Regions from separate parts of the Streptomyces sp. SP18BB07 genome, predicted to be linked through region 2. Evidence: predicted binding sites of a transcription regulator. Region 2 holds the regulator's gene; the other holds the start of a gene.
What was found. Region 2 encodes HspR, which represses chaperone genes until heat shock. Its sites were predicted from a motif close to TTGAGNNNNNNNNNCTCAA; they were not measured.
Positions count from the first base shown of each region.

Region 1 (7,929 bases), on a different contig from region 2:
GAGATTCAGCTCCTGCGGCTCGCGCAGTGAGCCGTGATTGGCCACCCGGAAGCTGAGCAGCACGGCGGGTACACCTCACTTCCCGAGCTTGTGAACAAGTGATTCGCGCGATTGACCCTGTGTTCCCCATGCTAGTCCTCGTTCGCGAACGGATATAGGCCCGCCACCCACGAGGGTGACGGGCCTGCTTCGGCACAGGCGACTACAGCGTCTTGCCCGAAGTCTGCGCCGGTACCGGACCCACGATCAGGCCCTCTCCCTCGCCGAACGTGTCCACGCGGACCGTGTCGCCGTCCTTGATCTCGCCGGAGAGGATCTCCTTGGCGAGGCGGTCGCCGATGGCGGTCTGGACGAGGCGGCGCAGGGGGCGGGCGCCGTAGGCCGGATCGTTGCCCTCGTCGGCGAGCCAGGCCAGGGCCGCGGGGGTGATCTCCAGGGTGAGGCGGCGCTCGGCGAGACGCTTGGCGAGGCGGTCGATCTGGAGCTTCGCGATGCGCTCCAGCTCCGCCTTGTCCAGCGCGGAGAAGACGACCAGGTCGTCCAGGCGGTTGAGGAACTCCGGCTTGAAGGAGGCCCGCACCACGTCCATGACCTGCTGCTTCTTCACCACCTCGGTGGTGAGCGGGTCGACCAGGTACTGGCTGCCCAGGTTCGAGGTGAGGATCAGGATGGTGTTGCGGAAGTCGACCGTGCGGCCCTGGCCGTCGGTGAGGCGGCCGTCGTCGAGGACCTGGAGGAGGATGTCGAAGACCTCCGGGTGGGCCTTCTCCACCTCGTCGAGCAGGACCACGGAGTACGGGCGCCTGCGGACGGACTCCGTCAGCTGGCCGCCCTCCTCGTAGCCGATGTAGCCGGGGGGCGCGCCGACCAGCCGGGCCACGCTGTGCTTCTCGCTGTACTCCGACATGTCGATGCGGATCATGGCCCGCTCGTCGTCGAAGAGGAAGTCGGCCAGCGCCTTCGCCAGCTCCGTCTTGCCGACGCCCGTCGGGCCCAGGAAGACGAAGGAGCCGGTCGGGCGGTCCGGGTCGGCGATACCGGCCCGGCTGCGGCGTACGGCGTCGGACACCGCGCGTACGGCCTCGGTCTGGCCGATGAGGCGGCGGCCCAGCTCGTCCTCCATGCGGAGCAGCTTCTGGGTCTCGCCCTCCAGCAGCCGGCCCGCCGGGATGCCGGTCCAGGAGGCGACGACGTCCGCGATGTCGTCGGCGCCGACCTCGTCCTTGACCATGGTGTTCTTGGACGCGGCGGCCTCCTCCTCGGCCTCGGATGCCTCCTCCAACGCCCGCTCCAGCGTGGGGATCTCGCCGTAGAGGAGCTTGGAGGCGGTGTCGAAGTCGCCGTCGCGCTGGGCGCGTTCGGCCTGGCCGCGCAACTCGTCCAGTTTCTCCTTGAGTTCACCGACGGCGTTGAGGGACTGCTTCTCCTTCTCCCAGCGGGCGGTGAGGCCGCGCAGCTCCTCCTCCTTGTCGGCGAGGTCGCGGCGCAGGCGCTCCAGGCGCTCGCGGGAGGCGGCGTCGGTCTCCTTGTCGAGGGCCATCTCCTCCATGCGCAGCCGGTCCACGGACCGCTGGAGCTCGTCGATCTCGACGGGCGAGGAGTCGATCTCCATCCGGAGCCGTGAGGCGGACTCGTCGACGAGGTCGATGGCCTTGTCGGGGAGGAAGCGGGAGGTGATGTAGCGGTCGGAGAGGGTGGCGGCGGCGACCAGCGCCGCGTCCGCGATGACGACCTTGTGGTGGGCCTCGTAGCGGCCCTTGAGTCCGCGCAGGATGGCGATGGTGTCCTCGACGGTCGGCTCGGCGACCAGCACCTGCTGGAAGCGGCGCTCCAGCGCCGGGTCCTTCTCGATGCGCTCGCGGTACTCGTCGAGGGTGGTGGCGCCGACCATGCGCAGCTCACCGCGGGCCAGCATCGGCTTCAGCATGTTGCCGGCGTCCATCGCGGAGTCGCCGCCGGCGCCCGCGCCGACGACTGTGTGCAGCTCGTCGATGAAGGTGATGATCTGCCCGTCGGAGTCCTTGATCTCCGCGAGCACGGTCTTCAGTCGCTCCTCGAACTCGCCTCGGTACTTCGCGCCGGCGACCATCGCGCCCAGGTCGAGCGCGACCAGGCGCTTGTTCTTCAGCGACTCGGGCACGTCGCCCTTGACGATCCGCTGGGCGAGCCCCTCGACGACGGCGGTCTTGCCGACACCGGGCTCACCGATCAGCACCGGGTTGTTCTTCGTACGGCGGCTGAGCACCTGGACGACCCGCCGGATCTCCTGGTCCCGGCCGATGACGGGATCGAGCTTGCCCTCCCGCGCGGCGGCAGTGAAGTCGGTCCCGAACTTCTCCAGGGCCTTGTACTGGCCCTCCGGATCGGCGGTGGTCACCCGGCGTCCTCCCCTTGCCTTCTGGAACGCCTCCTGCAACTTCCTGGCGTTCGCCCCCTGCCGGGAGAGTACGTCCCCGGCCTGGCCGCCCTTCTCCGCGATCCCGATCAGGAGGTGCTCGGTGGAGACGTACTCGTCGCCCAGTTCCTTCGCCTTGGCCTGGGCCTCGGCGACGACGCTCAGCAGCTCGCGGTTGGGCTGGGGCGGCGAGACGGTGGAGCCGGTCACGCTGGGCAGGCCGGCCAGGATCTTCTCGGCGCCCGCGCGCACGGCCGCCTGATCGGCGTCGACGGCGGCGAGCAGGTCCGTGATGTTCTCGTTGTCCTGGCCCTGGAGCAGAGCCAGCAGCAGGTGGGCGGGGGTGAAGTCGGGGTGTCCCTCGGACACGGCCCGGTTGCTGGCCGCGTTGATCGCGTCCCGGCTCCTGTTGGTCAGCTCGGCGTCCACGTTCGCGTTTCCCTCCTTGCGTCAGCCGTTGCGTCGGTCGTCGGTGACAGTGACAGTGACAGTGACTTGGGCAACGTACACAAAGTTGAGTCTATTCCACTCAAGGTGGAGCCGGGAGTGTTCCCGCTAGATTCCAGGACGTGAGCACATACCGAGTGGATCCGGGTGATCCCGACGCCGCGTATCTCGCCTTCTGGCAGGAGCGCCATCTCTGCACCCTCACCACCCTCCGCGCCGACGGCAGCCCCCACGTGGTGCCGGTCGGGGTTACATACGAGCCCGGGGCGCGCCTCGCTCGGGTGATCACCAGCTCGACGAGCGCGAAGGCGCGGCATGTGCGCCTGGCCGGGGAGGAGGGCGCCCGGGTCGCCGTGTGCCAGATGGAGGGCAAGCGCTGGGCCACGCTGGAGGGGCGCGCGTTCGTCCGTACGGACCGCGAGCGGATCGCGGACGCCGAGCGGCGCTACGCCGAGCGGTACGGCAGGCAGCCGCGGGAGAACCCGCTGCGCGTGGTGATCGAGATCGAGCTGACGAGGGCGCTGGGGCGCGGCTGACGGGCGGCGGACGGACGGTGACCGCCCGCTTCCGGTTGGCCTTTTTCAGGACAGCTGAGCGGGCGGCGGGCCTGTGCCGATATCCGGGGACATCCTGAAATGTCCCCCGAACCTGCAGCGGCGTCACCGTGTTCAGGTCACGGTGACGCCGCTGCTGGGGGGAAGCGCCTGAGCGATTTGAAACGACGGGGGAATCGCTTCAGGCACTGCGGGGGGTGGCTGAGACGGCCGTGGAGGCCGGGGCCTCCGGCTCGGCGAGCCGGTGGTCGCGCTGGTCGAGATTGACGAAGACCATCCCGTACCGAACGGCACACCGTACTGGCTGCGGCGCGCCGCGCGGTCGCCGCAGACACCGGTACGCCCGGATGTCCTCGTCCTCGTCCCGGGTCACCACCACCGGTTCGCCGAACACGGTCACCATCAACGAGTCACCGCTGTGGGGGATGGCGGTGGCCAGGTCGATGAAGTGCCAGCCGGAGCGATAGGCGGTCGCCATCTCGCGCCGGAAGGAACGGTCGTCGGGAGGAGTCGTCATCGGTCAGCCCCAGCTACTGTCGGCCGGCAGCGCGGGCGTCACACCCCAGCTGCTGTCGCTCTCGTCGCTGGCAGCAGCGGAAATGTGCACCGAACCCCGGCTACCGTCGGTCCGGTCATCACCCTTCGCACCAGCAAGGCCACTCAGAGTCCCGAAGGCCACAACGGCGGAGAAGGCGGCGACAAGCACCGAGCGAAGCATTCTGTTACGCATAGTCGGCTTCGTCCTCACTTGAAGGTCCCCTCTTCCCCCGTCGGATACGACGATGGCGCATTCGGGCACGTCATGGCCACACAATCGATGCATCATGTTCCTGCATGTTCAGGACCCTGGGGGGTGGAGATTTGGTGATAAATGGGATTAACGCGACACATCCCCATGCGGTGACCGAACTGTGCGAGGAGGGCAGCCGTGTCTACTCCACCGCCCTGCGCGCAGGGCGCATAGCGCGCGTCGATGTCGAAGCCGCCCCCTGTCTGATGGAGTTCGGACTGCTGCACCCCGACATCGACGACGTGAATTGGCTACGTCCCGTTCCACCCTCGGTCGCACTGGCTCAACGGCTCAACCCCATCGAGCAGGAGATCACCGACCGCAGACGGCTCTCCATCCAGTTGGCCGACGCATTCGAGCCGTTCATGGCCATGAGCGCCCAGGCGACCGCCGCCACCCACGCGATCACGGTGCTGGAGGGGCTCGACCGCATCAACGCGGCCCTCGACCTGGCCACGGTCCAATGCCGGGTGGAAATGCTCACGGTGCAACCGAGCGGGCGTCGCCTCGAACACATCCTCAAACAAGGACTCGAACGCGACAGAGCCCTGACGGATCGAGGCGTGCGGATCCGGACCCTCTACCAGCACACGGCCCGGTACAGCCCCGAGACACAGGCCTACGTAGATCAGTTCTCCAACGACAAGGTGGAGTACCGCACCATCGACGAACTCGTCGAGAGACTCATCATCTGCGACGAGACCGTGGCCTTCATCCCGACTCGTGACGACCGGCAAGTGGCGCTGGAACTGCGCCATCCCGGCCTCGTCCGCTACCTGATCAAGGTCTTCGAGTTCATGTGGGGTCGCTCGATCCCACTGAACGCCGGCGCCCCCTATGAGACAGCGCCCGACGGCATCACGGACATCCAGCACTCCATCGCCAAGCTGCTCGTCGAAGGCCACGTGGACGAGGCCATAGCCCGCCGCCTGGGCATGAACGTCCGCACCTGCCGGGCCCACATTGCCAAGCTGGCGACGGCGTTGGGCAGCGGGAGCAGGGCGCAACTCGGCTATCTGATAGCGCAGTCGGGGATTTTGGAGCAGGAGAACTGAACAACATGGGACAGGGGTTGCACAACGTCACCGAGGGGCACGATCACGGGCCGGCGGAGCTGTGTGAGGCGGGTCTGGCCCTGTACGGGCGGGCGCTACGCGAAGAGAGGGTCCCGGTGGAGGACTCCGCTCACTCTCCCTGCCTGCTCCGCTTAGGGCTCCTGCGTCCGGATGACCACGATCCCCGGTGGCTACGTCCGCTGGCGCCGGCCCTGGCACTCCCTCGGCTGCTGCAAGAAAGCGCCCGGGACATCGCCAGGCGACGGCTCGAGGAGGCTCGACTGACAGAGGCGTTCGAACCGTTGCTGGCTCTCGACAGCCATTCCGCATCGGTTGCGGACGTTCCTGGCATCGGCCTGCTCACCGGCTTCGACCGGATCAACGAGGCTATCGGCCTGGCCATGGACGAAGCCCATGAAGAACTGCTCACCATCCAGCCCGGGGGCAGACGCTCCGCCGTGCGTCTGCGCGATGTGGGCCTCCCCCGCGAACAGCGGATGCTCGCCCGGGGCTGCCGCATCCGCACGCTCTACCAGGACACCACACGCCACGACCTCGAAGTCGTCGCCCACTTCGAACGGCTGGTGGGCGATGTCCAGGTCCGTACCCTCAGCGAGGTCACGAAGCGCCTTCTGATCGTCGACAGGGCCGTGGCCTTCGTCCCCGCCGGTGAGGACCGGACACACGCTCTGGAGATCCGCCACCCCGGCTTGGTCTCCTTCCTCGCCACGGTCTTCGACCGCTTCTGGAACCTGGCCACCCCCATGTACCCCGAAGCCGTCCGGATCCCGCCCACCGACGGCATCACCCCGCGCCAGCGCGCCATAGCCCATCTGCTCGTAGACGGCCACACCGACACCGTCATCGCCCAACGCCTCGGCCTCAACATCCGAACCGCCCGCACCCATATCGCCAGGCTCGCCGCCACCCTCGGCAGCGAGAGCCGCGCCCAACTCGGCTATCGCATAGCCGAGTCGGGCATTCTCAAGCAGGAGGACACGGACCAGTGAGCACGGAAGGACACCGGGCCCACACGGTGGACGACCCGTGCGAGGCCGGCGCTGACCGTGCGAGGCCGGCGCCGAGGTGTACGCGCGCGCCCTGCGGGAGGGACGGGTGCGCGATGCGGATGCCGAGGCCGTGCCCTGTCTGATCGATAACGGACTGCTGCACCCCGTGATCGGGGACCCGTCCTGGCTGGAGCCGGCAGCCCCAGCGACCGCCCTGCACAGACTGCTGCGCGACATCGAGGACAGGGTTGCTGAGGAACGGCGCCGTGAGGCGCGGTTGGTGACAGCCTTCGAGCCACCGCTGCGAATCGCGGAGCGGCTGACCGCCCCGGGGGGGCAGCCCCCTGTAATCAGCGCCCGTATCCGCACCCTCCATCCGCACACGCTCCGCCACGCTCCCATGGCCATCGCCCGCTACGAACAGTCGCGGGGCGACGTCAAGGCCCGCACCCTCGACGAAGTCACCCGAGTCACCCCTCGGCAACGCGCCATTGCCCGCCTCCTCGTCCTGGGTCACACCGACACCGCCATAGCAGACCGTCTCGGTCGCAACGTCCGTACCGCCCGCCTCGACATCGCCAGGCTCGCCGCCCAGCTCGGCAGTGAGAGCCGGGCGCAACTGGGCTATCTCATCGGGCAGTCGGGGATTCTGGAGCGGGGAGAGGAACCGTAGGGGAGGGCATGGCGGGAAGGTCGTCCGGGGCCGAGCGTGGGGGGCCGTCGAGGCCCGCCTCCGCGATGCGGACGCCCAGTTGCGTGCGGCTGGCTGCGCCGAGGCGTTCGGAGAGGCGGGCAATGTGGGCGCGGCAGGTGCGCACGCTGATGCCGAGCCGCTCCGCGACCACCGCGTCCTGGTGGCCCTCCGCCAGCAGCGCGGCGATGGACCGTTCCCGGTGGGTGATGCCGGCGACACCGGTCGAGGGGAGGGACGCGGCCAGCGGCACCCCGAGGCGCCACAGGCGTTCGAAGACCGTGACCAGGTACTCCACCAGCGCGGGGTGGCGGATCTCCAGGGCCATGGTGCGGTCGGAGTTCGCGGGGATGAAGGCGACCGTGCGGTCGAAGACGATGAGGCGTTCCACGACCTCGTCGAGGGTGCGGGCCTCCGCCGACTCCCCCATCAGCTCCATGTAGTTGTGCAGGCCCTGCCCGTGCCGGGCCACATGCGTGTACAGGTCCCGCATCCGCACACCCCGCCGGCACATCGCCAGCGCCCGGTGCAGCCCCTCGCGCAGCTCGTCCTCGCGCCGGATGCCGCCGGGCTGCACGGTCAGCACCTCGGTCGTACAGCGGTCGGTGGCCTCGTCGATCGCCGCGCGGATCCGGGACAGTCCGTCGAGCACCCGGATCGCCGTGCTCTCCGCCGCGTGCCGGGCCCGGGAGCCACCGAGGCCCGCGTACCACTCGACGGCGTCCACCGCCGCGCCCATCCGGGCCTGACTGGCGCTGACCTCGGCGTGGACACTGCGCAGCAGCCGGGTCATGACCTCCTGCGGCGAGGTGGGCACCAGCCAGCCCATGTCGTCGGGGTCGGGGTGCAGCAGGGCGAGTTCGAGCAGACAGGGAACGGGGTCGGCGTCCGCGCGCGGGACCCGGCCCCGCCGTACGGCTCGGGAGTACACGCGGTCCCCGGCCGCGCAGAGCCGGTCGGCACCGTGCGGATGCTCCTCGGTCGCGT
Region 1 is NZ_JAQYWT010000342.1:434,103-442,031, forward strand. Features, by position in the region: gene PUR53_RS33100 (AAA family ATPase) at 1-63, opposite strand, end outside; gene clpB (ATP-dependent chaperone ClpB) at 203-2,824, opposite strand; gene PUR53_RS33110 (pyridoxamine 5'-phosphate oxidase family protein) at 2,965-3,378, shown strand; gene PUR53_RS33115 (hypothetical protein) at 3,578-3,913, opposite strand; gene PUR53_RS33120 (helix-turn-helix transcriptional regulator) at 4,231-5,241, shown strand; gene PUR53_RS33125 (helix-turn-helix transcriptional regulator) at 5,247-6,251, shown strand; gene PUR53_RS33130 (helix-turn-helix transcriptional regulator) at 6,358-6,924, shown strand; gene PUR53_RS33135 (helix-turn-helix transcriptional regulator) at 6,881-7,929, opposite strand, start outside.
Region 1: the regulator HspR is predicted to act here: its motif matches at 2,910-2,928, upstream of clpB (ATP-dependent chaperone ClpB).

Region 2 (7,929 bases):
AGGAAGCGGTGCCAGGCGACACCCATGTTGGTGTTCAGCGAGACCGTGATCATCCAGATCAGCGAGGTGCCGATCTTGATCATCGCGACGAAGTAGATCAGGTTCTGCAGGGTGTTCGGGTCGAGGTCCTTGAAGGCGAGGACCAGCGGGTACGAGGCGAAGTAGCCGGCCTCGTAGTGGTCCACGTGGTGGATGGCGCCCTCGAGGCCGCGCAGGGCGTAGATCGCCAGGCCGATGGTGAGGATGACGTACTCGACGAAGTACGCCTGCCAGGCCTTGGAGCCCGCGAAACGCGACTTGCGGCCCGCCCGGGAGGGCAGGTTGAGCAGCCGGATGGCGATCAGCACGAGGATGCCGAGGATCGTCATCACACCGATGAACTCGATGTACATCTCGAACGGCAGGAAGCCGCCGATGACCGGCAGCGTCCAGTCGGCCTGGAACAGCTGGCCGTAGGCCTGGGCGAGGGTGGGCGGCAGCGTCAGGAAGCCGATCGCGACGAACCAGTGGGCGAAGCCGACGATCCCCCACCGGTTCATCCGGGTGTGGCCGAGGAACTCCTTGACCAGGGTGATCGTGCGCGCCTTCGGGTCGTCCGTACGGCTGCCCGCCGGCACCGGCTGACCGAGCTTCACGAACCGGTAGATCTGCGCCACGGCTCGGGCGATCAGCGCGACGCCGACCACGGTCAGGACCAGCGACACGATGATCGCGGCGAGTTGCATTTCGGGGCTCCTCGGGCCTGCGAGGGTGATTACTAAGCAGTAACTTATGCAGTCCGTCTGAGACTACCCAGTTCTTCAGCCGCACTGTAGCCAGGGGGGCGGTGATCTGCGTCGCTGAGGGTTGCCTGAGTACCGGCCTGTCGCGTTTCGGGTGATCGTGCTGTTTCAAAACGATCGTGTTATTCGTAAGAAATTGTGACACTCCCACCTAACGTGGATCCGTGCTGTATGGAATCCTCGCCGCCGCCTCCGCCCTGTTGCTGACCGCCGTGCTCTCGGCGGCCGTCCGCGTGCCCGCGCTGCGGCTGGGGATCGCGGAGCGCCGGCGCGGGCGGCGGGTGCCGTTGCTCGGGGGCCTCGCGGTGATGGGCGGGGTGGGGGCCGTGGCGTGGGTGGGGGAGTGGAGCGGGGTCGCTCCGCTCGGGCGCGAGGCCGGATGGCTGATCGTCGTCGGGGCCGGGCTCGGGGTGTTCGGGCTGCTCGGTGATGTGTGGCGGCTGCCGGCCGTGGTGCGGGCGGCGGGGGTGGTCGTCGGTGCCGCGCTGGTCGTGCCGTACCGCGAACTCGGCGTGCTGGGCGGGATGGCGGGGGTCGTCTGGATCGTCCTCGTGGTGCACGGGTTCAAGGGGATGGGGCGCTCCGACGGGGTGCTCGGGGTGGTCGGGGCGGTCACCGCGTTCGCGCTGAGCGGGTGTGCGGCGGCCGAGGTCATGGACGGACTGGCCACGCTGTTCAGCGTGCTGGCCGCCGCGCTCACCGGGTTCCTGATGCACAACTGGCCGCCCGCGCGCGTCGTGCTCGGCACGTGCGGGGCGCTGTTCGTGGGCTTCCTGCTCGCGGGGGGTGTGCTGCACGTGTACGCCGTCGGGTACGGGGCCGGTGTGGGGGCGCCCTTCGCCCTGACGGCCCTGGCCACCGCCGACGTGGTCCTCGTCCTGGTCTCGCGGAAGCGGGCGGGGCGGGAGTTGTGGCGGGGCGGGCCGGACCATCTCGCCCACCGGCTGCGGCGGATCGGGCTCACGCCGCCGGGGGTGGTGATCGTGATGGGGGTCGCGGCCGCGGGGTCCACGGGGGTGGGGCTCGCCATCCACATGCTGTGGACGCAGCCGCGCACCGCGTGGTGGGTGGCGGGGGCGACCGGCCTGGTCGTCCTGGGCATGCTCTTCGTCCCGCCGCCCACGACGAGACCGACGCCCGCGACCTCCGTGCGCGTCAATGGTCCCCGCGCCGTTCCCACGGGCGCCCACCGCGCCCCCGCCCCGCTCACCCGCCGCCACCCCATCCCAGGGGGCCGCGCCCCCGGCCCACCGCCCCGCCCCGACCGCTTCCGGGAACAGGAGACGGCGGAACTGGGGAGGAGGGGGTGGGTGGGGTAGGGCTGGGGCCGGGTGGGGCCGGGGCGGGGTGCCTGCCGGTTGGGCTGGTTGTGCGTGGGTCCCGGGCGGCCGTGGGGCGGCTCGCGGGCGAGGGGTCGGCTGCTGCGGGCTAAGGGGGCGGGTGCCGCCGGTGAGTCGGCGTTGCGTCATGGGATGGGCCTGCGCATCGACGAGGTCACCAGGTGCCCCGGTCGGCGGCGAGGCGGCTCCTCTCGCGGGAGCGGTTCGGCCTCCGGTCCGGTGGGGCTTCTCGCGCAGTTCCCCGCGCCCCTGAAGGGCGCAGGCCCTGGCGGGCCTGGGAGCGCGGGGTGCGATCCCTGGGGTTCCACCGCTCTCCCCGTCGCCCGTCGCCCGTCGCCCGCCCCTCGGCGACCCGCAGCCCCACCCCCGCACGTCACTCTCGTACCCGATGAGCGCCTGCCCCGTGGCCGTATACGTGCAGGTCAGCAGCCAGTTGCGTATAAGGAAAACATAAGAGTTGAGTCTCCTCCACTCAGGTCTGTTGACCCATCGGGAGGCGTCATGCACACTTGAGTCCGTTCCACTCAAGTCATTGTTGGAGGAATTGAAATGGCACGTGCGGTCGGCATCGACCTGGGCACGACTAACTCCGTCGTCAGCGTTCTTGAAGGCGGCGAGCCCACCGTCATCACCAACGCAGAGGGCGCCAGGACCACGCCGTCCGTCGTCGCCTTCGCCAAGAACGGTGAGGTGCTCGTCGGCGAGGTGGCCAAGCGCCAGGCGGTCACGAACGTGGACCGGACGATCCGGTCCGTCAAGCGTCACATGGGCACGGACTGGAAGATCGAGCTCGACGGGAAGCACTTCAACCCGCAGCAGATGAGCGCGTTCATCCTGCAGAAGCTGAAGCGCGACGCCGAGGCCTACCTGGGCGAGAAGGTCGCGGACGCGGTCATCACCGTCCCGGCGTACTTCAACGACTCCGAGCGCCAGGCGACGAAGGAGGCCGGTGAGATCGCGGGGCTGAACGTCCTGCGCATCGTCAACGAGCCCACCGCCGCCGCCCTCGCCTACGGCCTCGACAAGGACGACCAGACGATCCTGGTCTTCGACCTCGGTGGCGGCACCTTCGACGTGTCCCTCCTGGAGATCGGCGACGGCGTCGTCGAGGTGAAGGCCACCAACGGTGACAACCACCTCGGTGGTGACGACTGGGACCAGCGCGTCGTCGACTACCTGGTGCAGCAGTTCCGCGCCGGCCACGGCGTGGACCTCGCCAAGGACAAGATGGCCCTCCAGCGCCTCCGCGAGGCCGCCGAGAAGGCCAAGATCGAGCTGTCCTCCTCCACCGAGACCTCGATCAACCTGCCCTACATCACGGCCTCCGCCGAGGGCCCGCTGCACCTGGACGAGAAGCTCACCCGCGCCCAGTTCCAGCAGCTGACGGCCGACCTGCTGGAGCGCTGCAAGACGCCGTTCCACAACGTCATCAAGGACGCCGGCATCGCGCTGTCCGAGATCGACCACGTCGTTCTCGTCGGTGGCTCCACCCGTATGCCCGCCGTCGCCGAGCTCGTCAAGGAGCTGACCGGCGGCAAGGAGGCCAACAAGGGTGTGAACCCGGACGAGGTCGTCGCCATCGGCGCCTCCCTCCAGGCCGGTGTCCTGAAGGGTGAGGTCAAGGACGTCCTGCTCCTCGACGTCACCCCGCTGTCCCTCGGTATCGAGACCAAGGGCGGCATCATGACCAAGCTCATCGAGCGGAACACGACGATCCCGACCAAGCGGTCCGAGATCTTCACCACCGCCGAGGACAACCAGCCGTCCGTGCAGATCCAGGTCTACCAGGGCGAGCGCGAGATCGCGGCGTACAACAAGAAGCTCGGGATGTTCGAGCTGACCGGTCTGCCGCCGGCGCCCCGCGGCGTCCCGCAGATCGAGGTCTCCTTCGACATCGACGCCAACGGCATCATGCACGTGACCGCGAAGGACCTGGGCACGGGCAAGGAGCAGAAGATGACCGTCACCGGCGGCTCCTCGCTGCCGAAGGACGAGGTCGACCGGATGCGCCAGGAGGCCGAGCAGTACGCGGAGGAGGACCACCGCCGCCGCGAGGCCGCCGAGACCCGCAACCAGGGCGAGCAGCTCGTCTACCAGACCGAGAAGTTCCTCAAGGACAACGAGGACAAGGTCCCCGGTGACATCAAGACCGAGGTCGAGGCCTCCGTCGCCGAGCTGAAGGAAGCGCTCAAGGGCGAGGACACCGCCGAGATCCGCACGGCCACCGAGAAGGTCGCGGCCGTCTCGCAGAAGCTCGGCCAGGCCCTCTACGCCGACGCCCAGGCCGCGCAGGCCGCGGGCGGCGAGGCCGGCGCCGGCGCCGGTGACGCCAGGGCCGACGATGACGTCGTCGACGCCGAGATCGTCGACGAGGACCGGAAGGACGGTGCCGCGTGACGGAGGAGACCCCGGGCTTCGACGAGCAGCAGCCGCAGTCGGCTCAGCCGCAGCAGCCTGATGTCCCCTCCGGCTCCGAGGACGCCGAGCCGAAGGCCGCCCCCCAGGAGGGGGCGGCCCCGGCCGGGGACGCGGCAGCGACGGCCCAGGTGGCCGGTCTGACGGCGCAGCTGGACCAGGTGCGTACGGCGCTCGGTGAGCGCACGGCGGACCTCCAGCGCCTCCAGGCCGAGTACCAGAACTACCGTCGCCGGGTCGAGCGCGACCGGATCCAGGTCAAGGAGATCGCCATCGCGAACCTCCTCACCGAACTCCTGCCCGTGCTCGACGACATCGGGCGCGCGCGGGAGCACGGCGAACTCGTCGGCGGCTTCAAGTCCGTCGCCGAGTCCCTCGAGACCGTGGCGGCGAAGATGGGACTCATGCAGTTCGGCAAGGAGGGCGAGCCCTTCGACCCGACGATCCACGAGGCCCTGATGCACAGTTACGCGCCCGACGTCACCGAGACGACGTGCGTGGCGATTCTCCAGCCGGGGTATCGCATCGGCGAGCGCACCATCCGCCCCGCGCGGGTGGCCGTGGCCGAGCCGCAGCCCGGCGCGCAGACCGCCAAGGCCGAGGAGGCCGAGGCGGCCGACGACAAGGAGAGCGGTGGCCCGGACGAGGGCTGACGCCGACGAAGTGGACACCCGGTGGAAGGAGGGACGTCGCGGATGAGTACCAAGGACTTCATCGAGAAGGACTACTACAAGGTCCTCGGCGTCCCCAAGGACGCCACCGAGGCCGAGATCAAGAAGGCGTACCGCAAGCTCGCCCGCGAGTACCACCCGGACGCCAACAAGGGGAACGTCAAGGCCGAGGAGCGCTTCAAGGAGATCTCCGAGGCCAACGACATCCTCGGTGACCCCAAGAAGCGCAAGGAGTACGACGAGGCCCGCGCCCTCTTCGGCAACGGCGGCTTCCGTCCCGGACCCGGCGCCGGCGGCTCGTTCAACTTCGACCTGGGCGACCTCTTCGGCGGCGGCGCCCAGGGCGGGGGGCAGGCGGGCGGCTTCGGCGGGGGCATCGGCGATGTCTTCGGCGGCCTGTTCAACCGGGGCAGCTCCGGCACCACGCGGGTGCAGCCCCGGCGCGGCCAGGACATCGAGTCCGAGGTCACGCTGAGCTTCACCGAGGCCATCGAGGGCGCGACCGTGCCCCTGCGGATGTCCTCGCAGTCGCCCTGCAAGGGCTGTTCCGGCACCGGCGACGCCAACGGCACACCCCGCGTGTGCCCGACCTGCGTCGGCACCGGCCAGGTCGCGCGGGGCTCCGGCGGCGGCTTCTCCCTGACCGACCCCTGCCCGGACTGCAAGGGCCGGGGCCTGATCGCCGAGAACCCCTGCGAGATCTGCAAGGGCTCGGGCCGCGCCAAGTCCTCCCGCACCATGCAGGTCCGCATCCCGGCGGGCGTCCTGGACAGCCAGCGGATCCGGCTGCGCGGCAAGGGCGCCCCCGGCGAACGGGGCGGCCCGGCGGGCGACCTGTACGTCGTCGTGCACGTCGATGCGCACCCGGTGTTCGGCCGCAAGGACGACAACCTCACGGTGACCGTCCCGGTGACGTTCACCGAGGCGGCACTCGGCGGAGAGGTCCGGGTCCCGACCCTGGGCGGACCGCCGGTCACCCTGAAACTGCCTCCGGGCACCCCCAACGGCCGTACGATGCGGGCCCGGGGCAAGGGCGCCTTCCGCAAGGACGGCACCCGGGGGGACCTGCTGATCACGGTCGAGGTGAGTGTCCCGAAGGACCTGTCGGGGAAGGCTCGTGACGCGCTGGAGGCGTATCGCGAGGCGACCGCGGGCGAGGACCCGCGAGCGGAGCTGTTCCAGGCCGCGAAGGGAGCATGAATGTGATGGACGGCCGCCGTAGAAACCCCTATGAGCTGACGGAAGAGACACCGGTGTACGTCATCTCGGTGGCCGCCCAGCTCTCCGGTCTGCACCCGCAGACCCTGCGCCAGTACGACCGTCTCGGACTGGTCTCCCCGGACCGCACCGCCGGGCGGGGCCGTCGCTACTCGGCCCGTGACATCGAACTGCTGCGTACCGTCCAGCAGTTGTCGCAGGACGAGGGCATCAACCTGGCCGGCATCAAGCGCATCATCGAACTGGAGAACCAGGTCGCCGCGCTCCAGTCGAGGGTGGCCGAGATGGAGGCCGCGCTCGACGGCGCCGCCGCGGCCATGCGCCAGCGCGAGGCGGCGGTCCACGCGTCGTACCGGCGCGATCTGGTGCCGTATCAGGAAGTGCAGCAGAGCAGCGCGTTGGTGGTGTGGCGGCCGAAGGGTCGGCAGACGTCGTCCGACTGACGGTTCGGCAGCCATTCGTCTGACGACTCGTCAAGTACGGGCAGGGGCCCGGAGGTTCGTACGAACCTCCGGGCCCCTGCCCGTTGCTGGCGTCAGCTCCCGGGGTTCAGTTCGGTCGCCGTCACGACCTCCGCCTCGCCGGTCCACTTGTAGTGCGAGTTCCAGTCGTCGTCCACGGCGTCGACGAAGAAACAGCGCTCCTCGCCGTCCGGGTCGGTGCGGTACTCGTACGAGGTCGTGGTGGCCGACAGCCACTCCACCTCGCCCGCGTAGCACATCTTCTCGCCCTCGTCGCCGACGAGTTCGCCACCGTAGACGACGTACCGGGCCAGGTCGGGCGTCGGGTTGGCGTCCCAGTTCAGTTCGAAGCCGTACTCGGTCGGCGTGGCGGTCAGCCCCGTGACCGCGGAGGGCGGGGTGTCGTCCCGGCGCCGCCCGTCGACGGAGGCGGACCGCGCGGACTCGTTGCCCGCCGCGTCGACCGCGGTCACCCGGTAGTGGTAGGTGACGCCCTGCTCGGCGGAGGCGTCCCGGTACGAGAGCTGGTCGGTGGTGCCGACCCGGGTGTAGGTGCCGTCGGCGCTCGCAGCCCGGTACACCCGGTACGACGACGCTCCCGTGACCGCCGTCCAGCCGACGCGGATGCCGCCGTCCTCGGAAGCGTCGGTGACGTCCACACCCTGGGGAACGCCGGGTGCGACCCGGTCCACGGTGGTGACGGCCTTCTCCGCGGTGCTCTGCGACTCGTTCCCGGCCTGGTCGAGGGCGCGGACCACGTAGTGGTACCGCGCGCCGGTGACCGGGAGGGTGGCGTCCGTGAACGACGTACCCGTGGTCGTCGTCATCGGCTCGGCGAAGGCCCCGCCCTCCGCGCGGCGGTACACGCGGTAGCCCCGGAGGTCCATCTCCTTGTTCTTCGCCCAGCTCAGCTTGGCCTTGCCGGTGGTCTTGTCGTACGCCACGGTCGGGGCGGTGGGCGTCAGCGGGGCGATCTTGTCGACGGTGGCGGAGGTGCGGGGCGTGTAGGTGAACTTGACCTTGGCGGAGCCGGTCCAGTTGA
Region 2 is NZ_JAQYWT010000359.1:123,698-131,626, forward strand. Features, by position in the region: gene PUR53_RS38365 ((Fe-S)-binding protein) at 1-725, opposite strand, end outside; gene PUR53_RS38370 (MraY family glycosyltransferase) at 947-2,101, shown strand; gene dnaK (molecular chaperone DnaK) at 2,672-4,519, shown strand; gene grpE (nucleotide exchange factor GrpE) at 4,516-5,190, shown strand; gene dnaJ (molecular chaperone DnaJ) at 5,233-6,408, shown strand; gene PUR53_RS38390 (heat shock protein transcriptional repressor HspR) at 6,414-6,869, shown strand; partial or broken gene PUR53_RS38395 (fibronectin type III domain-containing protein) at 6,962-7,929, opposite strand, start outside.